DNA from 3 places in the Ruegeria sp. CF2 genome. Region 3 is predicted to be linked to each of the others. Evidence: riboswitches for the same ligand, from Rfam matches in the RefSeq annotation. Region 3 holds a riboswitch; each other region holds the start of a gene.
The links. A riboswitch is a leader RNA that binds a small molecule or an ion and turns the genes downstream of it on or off. The one in region 3 is predicted to bind cobalamin.
Positions count from the first base shown of each region.

Region 1 (4,693 bases), on a different contig from region 3:
CAAGCCTGTCGCGACACCGACACCCATCGCGGCCCCGCCGCCCAAGGTCATCGCTCCAACCACGCCGAGGATGAGCCCGATCACAAGCCCCAAGATCACTTTTCCCATGTTTTCCTCCCATTTTGCGGGAAAGAGTTCCGCCTTCATTCCTGGCGCAAACCACGTACCCATCTGCATATCAAAACCAGTGCCAACAGGTTGAGCACCGGTGCAATCGCCGCGAGCCACGGTTTGGCCGACTCTGAGAAAAGGTCCACCGCAAGGACCCAAGGCAGACCCAGCGGCAAAAGGAATACGCCGGACAATGGGTCTCGTTCCTGTCCAAACCAGCCAAAAGTGCCCGTCACAAACGCAAACAACGCCAACAGGTAAAGGGTCGCGAACGCGATGATGGTTATTCTGCAGACCAAGCCGGACCTCAGCGTATCAAGCCAGTGCTGCGCAGCTGATTTCGGCTACGCATCAAACCGGTCACAACGCGCCTTCGTCGCCGAGGAACTCGATACCAGCTGTCGCGCCATCACTGTAGGCAATACAATTCCACGGAGCCCGATCCTCTCCAACCCCAACGGTAACTTGTGTTCCAGCCTCGCTGAACGCGGATGAGAGCACGACCACTTGCGAATTGTTTGTTGTTTTGGCCACGTCTCGCAGACACGCCTGTTGGGCGGGGGTCAGTTCGGCGGATGCACTTGACGTGCTCGTATCGTCACAGGCCGCTAGTAGTGCGAAACACGTCGCGCCTGAAATCATCATGGCTTTGTTAATCACTTTCTTCTCCTCTTGGATTTGTTGATGCTTGTAGAATAGCTGGTCCTTTTTTGCGCGCTCACGTCTATGCGGTCCCCGGTTTTGCCGCCAATGACATGGTTGGCAGACAGATATTCTGCCGATCCCCGGGACCGTGAACAAAGCGTGCTGACGTGATGAAATCATGGGCAAAAGCCGGTGCGAACTTTCGAGCAAGGGATCGTACATTAAGTCCGGGCACCGCGTCCTCCCAACGCTGATCTTCGTAAAATGCCTTCCGACCGCCAGCACTCACTCCAGCAGTCGGAAGGGCCCGACGAAACGGGCGACAGCGACAACAACGGAGGTAAAGCTAAAGTTGTGTCGAATTCGTATGTTTGAATCAATCACAGGATAAATCAATGATTTTTCCGCGCGTAAATTTTGTACGCTTGCCAACGATAGGCTTCTGCATTCAAAGAGAAAAGGCGAGGCCGCTCACGGAGGCTTGGCAGTCAGCCCGCTTGCACCGCCGTGTTTCGGGACCTTCCGGGCCATCTTAAGCCAGTTGGTCAGAACGACGTAATTCACCGCCCGGTCTGTCGCTCAGGTGGTGCCGAAGGGTCGCCGGGACACCTCCATTGTGCAGCCGCCCAGAACGTCGTTGACAGTGCAATCGGTTTCATGGATGAGATTGGCGCTGATGGTTCCCGATCGTTTCGGCGGTCGGGTAAAAGGGAATACGGTGCGGCGCCGTTCTGACGCCAACTCCGTGACTGCCCCCGCAACTGTAGGCGGTGTGCGACCCCCGGATGCCACTGGGCCGATAGGTCTGGGAAGGCGGGGCAAGCCATACACCGCGAGTCAGGAGACCTGCCATCATCAAACGCAACTCAACCCGGGCGGGGTGTTCCGGAAGGAGGCCAAGATGGCATTTTCGGCTTACGCCGCTGACATGACTGGTTCCCTTTCCGCCCCGCGATTTCGCGGAGGGCGAAATGAACCGACAATCAACACATCACATCACGGTTTGCCTATCTTGCCGACCCAAGGGCGCAGCCGCACGCCCCGGGCCTGACCTGATCGGACGATTGCGCGCCGCGCTGGCCGAAGACGACGGTTTGGCAGGTTTTGACGTTTCCGGTGCCGCCTGCATGGCCGGGTGCACCCGACCCTGTACCGTCGCCTATCACGGGCCGGGCAAGGCATCTTACCGGGTTGGCGGTATTACGTCTGAAGAGACCGGGGCATTGGTGGAATTCGCCCGGCTGTACCAGCAGTTGCGCGATGGATGGTGCAGCTCGGTCGACCGCCCGGCCGGGCTTCGCCACGCAACACTGGCCCGCATTCCAGCCGCGATGGCTGCGTCTTCGGAAAATGCGGATTGCGCCTCATGAGTGCGCCTTTGCTGTCGGTGGATGCCGTCACCTGGGCGCCGCGAAAACGAGCGCCGTTGGTGCTGCACGAGACCAGTTTTGAGCTGATGCGCGGGCAGGTCATGGGGGTTGTGGGGCCGAACGGTGCCGGCAAGACAACCCTTCTGCGGATGATCTACGGCTATCACCGTCCGTCCTCGGGCGACATTCTGGTGGACGGCGGATCCGTCAAAAGAATGGCCCCCCGGGCGCTGGCGCGTCAGGTTGCCGCCGTGCTGCAGGAGCAGCCCTCGGATTTCGCGCTGACCGTGTGCGACGTCGTGGCGTTGGGACGTGTGCCGCACCGGTTAGGCCTGTCCACGCCCGGCAGTCGTGACCACCAGATCATCGAGTCCGCGCTTCACCGAATGGATCTGCACGGGTTTGCCGACCGTGGGCTGGCCACTCTGTCCGGCGGCGAGCGTCAGCGTGTGATGGTCGCCCGCGCCCTTGCCCAAGAGCCCCGGATTCTTGTGCTGGACGAGCCTACCAACCACCTGGACATCCGCAACCAGCTAGAGGTGTTGCGGCTGATCCGGGACCTCGACCTGACGATCGTCACCTCGCTGCACGATCTGAACCTGGCCGCCGATGTCTGCGACCGTGTTCTGATTCTGAAGAACGGTCGACCCTGCGGCTTTGGCCCAACCCAGACAGTGCTGAGTGACAGGCTGGTCTCTGACACGTTCGATGTCACCGCCCGGCAAGAGCAACTCAGCCTCAGTCACAAACCTCACCTGACCTATCAACTCCCCAATCCCCAACCAGAAGGAAGCTTGGAATGAAACCGACCACCCTGGCCCTGGGCCTTGCTTTGGCCGCCAACACCGCGACCGCGGAAACCACCGTGCAAAGTTGCAATCGAACCGTCACCTTTGACGAACCGCCCAAGGCGGCGATCTCGAACGACGTGAACCTGACGGAAATGATGCTGGTGCTGGGCCTGGCCGACCGGATGGTTGGATATACCGGCATTTCCGGCTGGAAGACGTTGGATGAAGACATGCGCGCCGGAGTGCAGCAGCTGCCCGAGCTGTCGGCCAAGTATCCCAGCAAAGAGGTGCTGGTCGGCGCAGATGCCGATTTCTATTTCGCAGGCTGGAACTACGGGATGAAAGTGGGTGGCGAGGTGACGCCGGAGACGCTCGAACCCTTCGGGATCAAAGTCTACGAACTGACTGAAAGCTGCATCCATATCGGCGACAAGCCCAAAGCCAGCATGGAAGACATGTACAACGATCTGCTGAATCTCGGTCGTATCTTCGGTGTCGAAGACAGGGCGCAAAAGCTGGTTCAGGGGTACAAGGCCGAACTTGCTGAGATCACCTCTGGCCTGAATCCTTCTGACGAACCGCTGCGTGTCTTTGTCTATGACAGCGGCGAGGATACGCCGTTCACAGCCGGCCGCTATGCCATGCCGACCGCTCTGATCGAGGCCGCAGGCGGCGTCAACATCATGGATGATTTCGAGAAAAGCTGGGCGACCGTCACCTGGGAGGAAGTCGTCGATCGCAACCCCGAAGTCATTGTGATCGTCAATTATGGCGACGTCACCGCCGAGCAGAAGCGGGACTTCATGGTCAATAATCCTGCATTTGCAGATCTGGACGCGGTCAAGAACGATCGCTTCGTGGTTCTGGAATATGTCGAGGCCACACCCGGACCGCGCAACATCAAGGCGGTTCGGAAGCTCGCCCATGGCTTTTGGGGCCCGGCTGCCTCGGTTGGCAACTAAATGCGCGTAGTGCAGGCGCGCCGGGTACTACCGCTCTGGGCAGCGATGCTGGTCGGGCTGGTCGTGTTGGTCGTGTCCTTGTCCTTTGCGATCTCGGTGGGGGCCATTTCGGTGCCCACCAAGACCGTCTGGGGAGTGTTGCTGCACGAAGCCGGCCTATCCTCGGGCGAGCCGGCATGGTCAAAGGGCCGCGCCGCGATTATCTGGGAAATCCGTTTTCCGCGCGCCTTGATTGCCGTCATGGTCGGGGCCGGATTGGCGATTGTCGGGGCCACCCTCCAGGCGGTCACAAGAAACCCGCTGGCCGATCCGCACCTGCTGGGCATTTCGGCCGGCGGCGCGTTTGGAGCCATTCTTGCCTTGATGCATACCGGCTTGTTTCTGGGGCTTCTGACCGTGCCGGTCATGGCGTTTCTGGGTGCCCTGGCGGCCACGCTGACGGTCCTGAGCGTTGCCCGCTGGGCCGGCGCCACAAGCGCGGACCGCCTGGTCCTGACCGGTGTGGCGGTGTCTTTCGTCATCATGGCTGGCGCCAACATTCTGATTTTCTTCGGCGATCCCAAGGCGGCTCATACGGTCGTGTTCTGGATGTTGGGCGGGTTGGGGTTGGCTCAATGGTCGTACCTGATCTACCCGCTGGCGATCCTGCTGCCATGCGGCACCTGGTTATGGCTTCAGGCCGCCAGGCTGAACGCGATGACCATCGGGGATGAGACTGCAAGTTCGCTGGGTATTGCGGTGGCGCGGTTTCGGCTTGGTGTCTTTGCAGCTGGCGCGCTGATCACCGGGGTCATGGTGGCCTTCTCGGGCATGA
Region 1 is NZ_JBQFRL010000003.1:238,131-242,823, reverse strand. It holds gene ACR0IR_RS14950 (hypothetical protein) at 1-108, opposite strand, end outside; gene ACR0IR_RS14945 (hypothetical protein) at 472-771, opposite strand; cobalamin riboswitch at 1,417-1,624, shown strand; gene ACR0IR_RS14940 (DUF1636 family protein) at 1,728-2,126, shown strand; gene ACR0IR_RS14935 (ABC transporter ATP-binding protein) at 2,123-2,929, shown strand; gene ACR0IR_RS14930 (ABC transporter substrate-binding protein) at 2,926-3,879, shown strand; gene ACR0IR_RS14925 (FecCD family ABC transporter permease) at 3,880-4,693, shown strand, end outside.
Region 1: another riboswitch for cobalamin. It lies ahead of ACR0IR_RS14940 (DUF1636 family protein); the one in region 3 lies ahead of ACR0IR_RS13410 (hypothetical protein).

Region 2 (4,693 bases), on a different contig from region 3:
CGCGTTTCTCGTCCGGGTCCCAGATCTCGCGCCAGCCGGGGCGCATTTCGATGGGGTCATAGCCCAGGCACAGGATCAGGTCGGCCTGTTCGACCAGCGGCACAAGCTGCGTGTCGGCCAGGGGTGACAGGCCCGCGCCCCCCAGGCACAGCGGGTGATCCTCGGGCACCACGCCCTTGGCCTTGTAGGTGGTGACGAACGGGATGCCGAAATGTTCCAGAAACGCCCGCACCACGCTGCGCGAGTCGTCATACAGCACGTCCAGCCCGATGATCGCCAGCGGACGCTCGGCCTCGGCCACCCAGCGGCGGGCCTTCTCCAGGCATGTGCCCTCGGGCGCGACGCGGGCGGCCCGGGTCAGCCGTCGGCGCTTGGCGATAGACACCCGGGTATCGGCGACCGAGATCGGTACGTCGATATGCACCGGCCCCGGTCGCGCCTGCGTGGCCAGCGACACGGCCTTGTCGGCGATGATATCGGCGCCCTTGGCCGTCAGGGTGAACGTACCCTTGGTGATCGAGCGATAGACCTGCGCATGATCCATGACCTGATGGGTGTAAGTCAGCGCCTCGTCGGCATCGACGCAGCCGGTCAGCACGATCATCGGTACCCGATCCTGCAGCGCGTTGGCCACGACATTGATGCCGTTCATGGCCCCCGGACCTAGGGTCGCCACCAGAATCGCCGGCGCTCCATCGCGGTGGTGCACCGCCTCGGCCATGAAACCGGCCGAGTTTTCGTGCTTGGTCAGGTGAAAGGTGATCCCGGCCTGTTCCAGCGCATCGACCAGGGTCAACACCTCGCCCCCGGGCATGCCGAATGCGTGGCGGCACCCGGCCTCGTACAGCCGTTGCGCCAGAAGGTCCGCAGCGCGGGGGGACAGGTCCTGCATCGAACAAGCTCCGTAAGTTCCGTTGCGCAGCAGATTGCGGAGGTTCCGGGCCGGTGCAAGCCGCATCACGTCAGTGTGACTATTTGACAGCCATCTGGGCGATGGCGGCGAATTTGGCGTCCAACTCTGCGGCAATCGCGGGCAAGGCGTCGGAGCCACCGTTGTAGGGGGCAAAGACCAAAGTGGGCGTTTTGTAGGACAGCGTCGCGGTCCCGTCCTCGTTTTCCGTGACGTACAGGCGGATCGGCGCCTCGATCATCGCGAGCACCGATTGTTCCAGAACCCGCACCGCATAGTCGTTGTTGAAGACGCCGATCACCCGGTTGCCCGGAATGGTGATGCCGCGCGCGGCGGCGGCCTTGGTGGGCCCGGCCTGCGTTACCACGATCAGACCGTTTGCCTTGACCGCCGCGATCGTGTCGGCCACCAGCGCGTCATAGGTCTTGGTCGTCGGGTGGAAGGCCCAACCCGGCCGCGGTTCGATATCAGCCGCCAGCGCGGGAAGCGCCAGCAGGCCGAGGAAAAACACAAGATGTTTCATCGCGGGCTCTCCATGTAATGGGTGGCCCGAGTTTTCCCGAAATCCCGGCTGCGTACAGTCACAATATCGTGGGTGGCGGGCTTGCGCCGGGGGTGCGAAACCCGCACAAGCGACAGTGAGAAACGAAAAAGGCAGGCGAGTGGCATGCGTGTTTTGATCTGCAGCAGCTGCGCGGGCGAGCGCGACTTGCCGGCCGAGCGTCAGGCCGTATCGGACGCCCTGCGCGCTGCGGACCTGGACGGGCAGGTCGAGATCGTCGAGCACGCCTGTTTCAGCGGTTGCGACGAGCCGACCGTGGTGGCGATGCAGGGGGAACGCCTGGCGTCCTACGTGTTTTCGGGGATCGATCCGGTTGCCGATGCCGATGACATTGCGGCGACCTGTCGGACCATTCTGAACAGCCCGAATGGCTGGATCGAAGACGCCCGGCCGTGCGGGCGGCTTCGCTTGTGTCTGCGGGCGCGGATCCCCGCGTTTCAGTCCACCTGAACCGTGACCGAGGCGCTGACCGGCACCCCATCCACGGCCAGCGGGCTGTGGCTGTTGGCGTTCAGCGAGACCTCGATGGTAGTGTTGCCCTTGGGCAGGTCCGAAATGTGCATCCAGTTGCCATAAAGCCGGGCCAGCTTGACGCCGTTTACATAGACATGCGCATGGCCTTCGCCGGGCTTGTTGTCCAGCGAGGCGTTCTCCGGCGAGAAGCGGAAGTTTTTTGGCATCACATGCAGGTTCCAACCCGCCATCGGGTCGGGGGAGACGGCGATCTCCAGCCCCGGCGCGTCCGGTCCGGCGGGCAGGTTGATGGCGGCGCTGTGGTCATGGGCCATGGCCTCGGCGTGATGGCCGCCATGTTGGGCGGCGTCGGCATGGTCGTGGCCGTCGAAGGTGACGCCGTTGGCCGCGGCCAGCACGAACCCGGCACCCCCGCCAAAGACCAGACCGATCGCAAAAAGAGCAAGCGAGCGTGTCATCATGTTTCCTTGAAAAGCAAATGACCCGCCGGTTGGGCGCCGGCGGGTCGTGGGATTTCGGGGATCAGGCCGCGGCTTCGACGCGCTTGCCCTCGCTTTGCCAGAAATACCCGGCAAACGAACCCAGCAGCACCCAGGCCACAAGGCCGACGCCAAAGGCGCGTGCTGCGAACAGGGCCCCGATCTCGGTCGGAACCGGCCCGGTGAACACGTCGGGTTCCGGCGCGCCGATCAGGTGCGGGGCCATCAACAGCACGGCCGCAACCAGATAGCTGACGATGTTGCCACCAAAGGCGATCAGCCACATGGCCACACCAGCAGCCGCGACGGTTGCCCACCACCAGATCTGCCGCGCGAACACGTCGGCTGCGGCAACACCCGGAACCTCGGGGGCCATGGTGAAGCCCGGCGCCAGGTGAAAGGCGATGAAACCGGCCAGGCCCCACAGCACGCCCGTGCGCCCGTCAACAGGGTGGCCTTGCGCTTCGGCCAGCGACATCAGGGCGACCAGAACCAGCGCATAGCCGGTATAGGTCAGCATGGTGAACACCACGCTCAGCCCGTCGCGGGTCAGGTCCGAGAACATGCCCGGCAGTTCGGGATGGGCCGAGACGGCTTCGGCTCCGAAATGCACCAGCTCTCCGGATTCATAGAGTTCAGCATGCAGCAACACGGGCTGCACGAATACCAACTGCAGCAGGGCGACGATCAACCCGGCTGCAGCACCAGCGAACAGCGCGCTGGTCAGAATGCGACTGAACATTGGTTTAGTGGCAGGGGAAGCCGGTTGCGTGGCGCACGTCATGCGCGGCGTCATGCAGCGCCGATGCCTGAACGTGACCAGCCAGGGTGATGATCCCCAGGCCCAGGGCTGCCGCGAACACTGCCGAAAGAATGCCAGCACGTGCCGTTGATGCGGTTTGCGTTTGTGTCGTCATTTTCTGTCCTCCTGTGCCGCCGCACCCGACGGCCGGTGTTTCATTGTTCGCCTGGCAGGTCTCCTGGCTTGCGGGTCAGCGCCTCTGTTCGCCTTCCCCCCGAACGGATCGGGAGTGGCTGGTTGAACAGGGCTCACCGCTTACAGTCGCGGGGGCGGCTTTGGATTTGACCTGCGCGCAGGCCGCACCAAATTCCCTCTTAGCATCCGGATGTCTCCGGCAGGACCAGACCCGACCATTTAGACGTGAATGCCGCTGTGGCGCAATCGCCATTTGCGACCTTTCGCGTCAATTCCCGCGCTTTTTCAGAACATAGATATCCATGATCCAGCCGTGCCGGGCGCGGGCTTCGGCGCGGGTGCGCAGAATCTGGTCGGCCACATTGGCCAGCGGACCCTTGATCAGGATCTGCTCGGGCATACCCACGTAAGCCCCCCACCAGATGTCAAAATCGGCCATGTCCAACGTCTGGAACGAACATTCGCCATCCAGCATCACCGCAACCGTATCGGCGTCGCTGGGCCAGCCCTCGTCGCGGATGCGCCGGCCGGTGGTCACCAGATAAGGCGCGCCGATCTCATTGATTGGCATGGCATGGGCCGCCGTCAGCGCCTGCAGCGCCGTGATGCCGGGGATCACCGTGGTGTTCGGCTGCGGGGCCAGCCGCGCCGCGATTCGCAGCGAGCTGTCATAGAGCGACGGGTCGCCCCAGATCAGCAGGGCGACGGTGCGCGCCTCGGGGTGTTCGTCCATCGCCTCCTGCCAGCGCAGGGCGATTGCGTCGTGCCATTCATCCACGCCGCGCAGGTAGCCGTCCTGCGACCGGCGCTCGGGGATGTCGAAATAGGAGATTTGGGGCGGTGTGTCGGTGACCTTGTGGATGATTTCCTCGCGCACGCCGGCCAGATCGGCCTTGTTGGCGCCCTTGCGCGGGATCAGGATCAGATCGGCCGCGCGGATCGCCTGCGCGCCCTGAAAGGTCACGTGGTCCGGGTTGCCGGTGCCGATCCCGATCAAGACCAGATCAATCATCGTCGAACTCCGCCAGCGGGCCATAAAGGATCAGCGCCGGCGCGGTGCCGATCTCGGAGCCCAGACGCTCGGCCAGTGCGCCGACGGTGGACCGGTGCATCGATTGCTCGGGCGTCGAGACCGATTCGGCCATCAGCGCAGGGGTGTCCAGCGGCAGGCCATGCGCGTGCAGCGCCTGCGCTAGCAGGGGAAAGGTGCGCTTGCCCATGAACACCACGGTCGTCGCACCCGGGTCGGCCAGCGCGGGCAGGTTCAGGTCCTTGGGCAGCTTGCCGCTGACATCGTGGCCGGTGACGAATTGCACCCTGCGCGCGGTCAG
Region 2 is NZ_JBQFRL010000001.1:1,805,358-1,810,050, reverse strand. It holds gene ACR0IR_RS09085 (thiamine pyrophosphate-binding protein) at 1-892, opposite strand, end outside; gene ACR0IR_RS09080 (DUF302 domain-containing protein) at 972-1,433, opposite strand; gene ACR0IR_RS09075 (DUF1636 family protein) at 1,578-1,922, shown strand; gene ACR0IR_RS09070 (hypothetical protein) at 1,910-2,404, opposite strand; gene ACR0IR_RS09065 (CbtA family protein) at 2,469-3,167, opposite strand; gene ACR0IR_RS09060 (CbtB domain-containing protein) at 3,172-3,342, opposite strand; cobalamin riboswitch at 3,378-3,586, opposite strand; gene cobF (precorrin-6A synthase (deacetylating)) at 3,631-4,374, opposite strand; gene cobA (uroporphyrinogen-III C-methyltransferase) at 4,367-4,693, opposite strand, start outside.
Region 2: another riboswitch for cobalamin. It lies ahead of ACR0IR_RS09060 (CbtB domain-containing protein); the one in region 3 lies ahead of ACR0IR_RS13410 (hypothetical protein).

Region 3 (4,693 bases):
GTTCGATCTGACCCAGCCCGCGCGATATGATTTAGGCGGCCAGTTGATCGACACGTCCCATTCCCGCCTGCGCGATCTTGCCTTTCGGGGCCGCCCCGTCGATCCGGATGAACAATTCGTCGTTGCATCAAACAGCTACCGAGCCAATGGCGGCGGCAACTTTCCCGTCCCAGACCCGGCCCGGCTGATCCCGGTGCCGCCGCTGAGCCTCCAGGGAATCTTGCGCGACTACCTGGCGGGACGATTGGGTCCGGATCCGGTGGAAAACACCGCCCAAAGCTTTTCCTTTGCTCCGCAGGCGGGCCGGTCCGTGATTCTGAAGACCGGGCCACGCGCTGCAAACTACCTGCACGAGCTCGACCACTTTGCAGCCACCACCGACGGGCAGGACGCGCGCGGGTTTCTTAGGGTACGCCTGTCTTTGTGACGGGTTGCCAAGCGGGTGCGTGATGCCTATATCGTCGGTCGAGAGGTTGGCGCGGGCAAGCGCCTCGCCAACCTGGTCAGGTCCGGAAGGAAGCAGCCACAACGAGCCCCGCTTGGGTCGATGTCCAACCTCTCACTTGACGCCGCGCCACGTATTCGGCCCGGTCAATCCAACCTCTGTATTTCGTCGTTGTTCCTGAAAACCGCGCTTGCGGGCGGGTCAGGCGATCAATCGCGGCCAAACGGCACTGCTGCGCCGGGCGAAGGCGCCGATATGACCGATTTCGGACAGCCCGAAATCCTTGGGCTCCAACAAGTGCCGACGGGCGGTCGGACCATAGAGTTCAGACAGCCGCCAGACCGCGGGCGGTGGCACAGTCTGGTCATCCTCGAACGCAATGATATCCGCCGTGGCGTTCGCCCGACTCCAATCCGCCTGGGGAAGCGTGTCTCCCAATTCGGGCAGATAGCTGGTGGGCGATGTACACCACTTGCGCCATTGCCAATAGACGCCCGCCGGCAAATCGGCTCCGAATCCCAGAAGTTTCCCCGGCAGGTACCCCAGAAGACGCACCAGAGGTGGCACGTGGCCATACCAGAACAAAGTCGCCAAGCCCTTGTAGGGCCACGGGTGATCGGCCACCGTCACCAAACCTGCGCACACACAGATCATCCGGTCGATCTGTTCGATTTCCGGTTGCAGCGGACCCAGCATTCCACCGACCGAATGCCCGATCACCCACAGTTTTGCCTGCGGGTATCGACGGCGCATCTCGGCACGCGCTGCGGGCATGTCGATCAGCGCCCAGTCCGCCATCGTGGCCTTCGAGTCTTTCAGCCGCCCGGTCAGCGAATGCTCGAAATCCCGGTAATCATATGTCAGGCAAGCCATACCGCGCTCGGCGGCCAGCCAGCGAGCAAAGTGCTGATAGTAGTCACGTGGCACTCCTGTTGCGCCGTTCAGCACAACAACGGTTTGCGGCTCGACCGCCGGAGTGTAAAGCCGCGCCGCCAGCTGGGTCTGGCCCGACGGAAACTGAAAGTCTTCCACGTCAACCGCGTGCTGCGAATCCAACATCTTTGCCTCCAAACACTCTGGACCGATCGGTCTAATACTTTGTGTCTGGACCAATTGGTCTAGGCCTGTCAATATTTGGCCTGCATGACCCAACGTCCACCAAACACCAAAGATCGCCTGATCGTGACTGCCGCCCGACTGTTCCAGCGCTCGGGCTATAACGGTGTCGGTCTGGCGGAATTGCTGGCCGAAGCGCAAGCCCCCAAGGGTTCGCTTTATCACCATTTTCCAAAGGGCAAGCCGGATCTGGCCCTGGCGGCGGCCAGTTGGGCCTCGGACGGGATGTTGAGCATGATTGCTGCGGCATTCGACGACGCCGCGGATTTTCGCGACGGGGTCACGACCCTGTGCCACAAAATCGCGAAGCTGTTCGACACCTCGGCCCAATGGGAGACCTGCCCGATCGCCGCCACCCTGTTCGAAAGCCCCGACAACCGCGCGTTTCGGGAACATGCCGACCGTATGTATGAAAGCTGGATCGTCGAAGTTCGAAATCACGCCGCGCGGTTCGGAGTTTCCGACCCCGAAAATGCTGCGGACACCCTGTTCATCGTAATGCAGGGCGGCTGGCAATTGGCCCGTGCCCGCAGGGATTCGAATGTGCTGCGCAGACTGCCTGATCTGTTCCCTTGGGACACACTCCGGCAACCGGGCTGAAACCGTCTTGACTCGATCCCGGATACACCGCTAGCGATGAGGGGATGGTTCCCGTGCCGTTTCGGTCCGGGATGAAAAGGGAACACGGTGCGGTCCAACCCGGAACTCCGGAGCGGACCAAGGCCGCGACTGCCCCCGCAACTGTAGGCGGAGAGCGATGCCGAAATACCACTGACCGCAAGGTTGGGAAGGTCGGCAAAGCAAAGACCCGCAAGTCAGGAGACCTGCCATCAAACGTGAAACCGAAACTCGGACGGGGTGTCCGGGCAGGGTCTGGCCTTGAAACCGGCGTCTGTCCAAATCCACCCCGCTCAGCGCGCGGAGGGCGCAACATGATTTGGAAGACCGACACCCATGAATTCGCGGCAACCATCTGCCAGCGCACCGGAAAGACCTGCCCGGCACTGGCGCGCATAGCACGGGCCATCGCGCAGGCAATGGCGACGGCGCAGGCCGCGACATCCCCCGACTTCCAAGTGGAAGGCAGTAGCGAACTGGCCCACTGCGAACATGGCTGCACGGCGCGGTTCGATGCACGTTCCGAACGGATCCGCGTGTATTGCGGAGCGGCCGCCGACACCCCGTCCGACTGCCTTGATACCTACGCCGACATGCTGTTTGACGACCAGAGCGACGCCCTGCCCGCACAGGTCATCGGCGATCGACCCTGTGCGATGCTGCAGGCCACGGCGATCATGCCGGTGGTCAGGGTCGAGCGCGAGTACCGCGCAACCGCCTGAAGGTCAGGTCACCAGTGCCTCGCGCGCCGGGGCGACGGCCCAGTCCATCTGAGCATCAGTCTCGACCGCGCAGGGGCGTACGGCCCGCAGGCGTTTCAGGGCCTGTTCCGGCTGCTCGCCGCTTTCTATCATCAAGCGCAGAACAACCATGCCAGACCGCCCACAACCGCCCCGGCAGTGAACCAGTACCCGCCCGCCGCCCGACAGCGCATGGCGGGCGGCGGCGCTGACTTCGGGCCATCGGCCGGATATCTCGGTCGACGGCGCCGAGAAGTCGGCGACCGGCAGATGTGCCCACCGACAGGCGCGCCGATGGATGTCACAGCCCAATTCGCCCGCACCCACGGCAACCAGTTCGGCAAGGGTTGTCATCGAAATCACCAGCCCCGGCGCCCAGGCTGAAATCAGGTCCAGGTCTCCCTCATAGTCGCCGCCACCGCCGGGAACCGAGGTCAGGGCCAGCGTCCCGCCGCCCACCTGCAATGCATGAACCACAAGATTTGTCATCAGACGTTCCCCCCGAAACTGGCTGATTGAACTTGATCCGCGCAGTATGCCTCACACCGCGCGCTCGCCAAAGCGAAAAACCTGCACCGGCGCTGTGGACGCGGGGCACCGGGAACTCTACCCTGCATCGTCAGTACGAATCCGTCAGAGCAGACATGACCACACAGTCCAGCCCCGCCTATCAGGTTCTCGCCCGAAAATACCGCCCGGAAACCTTTGCCGACCTGGTCGGTCAGGATGCCATGGTGCGCACGCTGAAAAACGCGTTCGAGGCGGACCGGATCGCGCAGGCCTTCATCATGACCGGCATCCGCGGCACCGGCAAGACGACCACGGCCCGGATCATCGCCAAGGGCATGAACTGCATCGGACCCGACGGCAATGGCGGCCCAACGACCGAACCCTGCGGCCAGTGCGAGCATTGCGTGGCCATCATGGAAGGTCGCCATGTGGACGTGTTGGAAATGGACGCCGCCAGCCGCACCGGCGTGAACGACATCCGAGAGATCATCGACAGCGTGCGCTATCGCGCCGCCAGCGCGCGGTACAAGATCTACATCATCGACGAAGTCCACATGCTGTCGACCAGCGCCTTCAACGCGCTGTTGAAAACGCTGGAGGAACCGCCCGAGCATGTGAAATTCATCTTCGCCACGACCGAGATCCGCAAGGTTCCGGTCACCGTGCTGTCGCGCTGCCAACGGTTCGACCTGCGCCGGATCGAGCCCGAAGTGATGATCGGCCTGCTGCGCAAGATCGCCACCGCCGAGGGCGCGGAAATCTCGGATGACGCGCTGGCACTGATCACCCGCGCCGCCGAAGGCTCGGCCCGGGATGCGACCTCGCTGCTGGATCAGGCAATCAGCCATGGTGCCGGCGAAACCACCGCCGATCAGGTGCGCGCGATGCTGGGACTGGCCGACCGGGGCCGCGTGCTGGACCTGATGGACATGATCCTGCGCGGCGATGCGGCCGGGGCCCTGACCGAACTGGGCGCGCAATATGCCGAGGGCGCCGACCCGCTGGCGGTGTTGCGCGATCTGGCCGAAATCACGCATTGGGTCTCGGTGGTGAAGATCACCCCCGACGCAGCCGAAGATCCCACCGTCTCGCCCGATGAACGCACCCGCGGCCAGCAGATGGCCGAGGCGTTGCCGATGCGGGTGCTGACCCGGATGTGGCAGATGCTGCTGAAGGCGCTCGAGGAAGTCTCGGCCGCGCCCAACGCGATGATGGCCGCGGAAATGGCGGTGATCCGCCTGACCCATGTGGCCGACCTGCCTAG
Region 3 is NZ_JBQFRL010000002.1:482,367-487,059, reverse strand. It holds gene ACR0IR_RS13430 (5'-nucleotidase C-terminal domain-containing protein) at 1-427, shown strand, start outside; RNA gene ffs (signal recognition particle sRNA small type) at 467-565, shown strand; gene ACR0IR_RS13420 (alpha/beta hydrolase family protein) at 647-1,504, opposite strand; gene ACR0IR_RS13415 (TetR/AcrR family transcriptional regulator) at 1,628-2,161, shown strand; cobalamin riboswitch at 2,192-2,407, shown strand; gene ACR0IR_RS13410 (hypothetical protein) at 2,494-2,901, shown strand; gene ACR0IR_RS13405 (protein-tyrosine phosphatase family protein) at 2,905-3,408, opposite strand; gene ACR0IR_RS13400 (DNA polymerase III subunit gamma/tau) at 3,564-4,693, shown strand, end outside.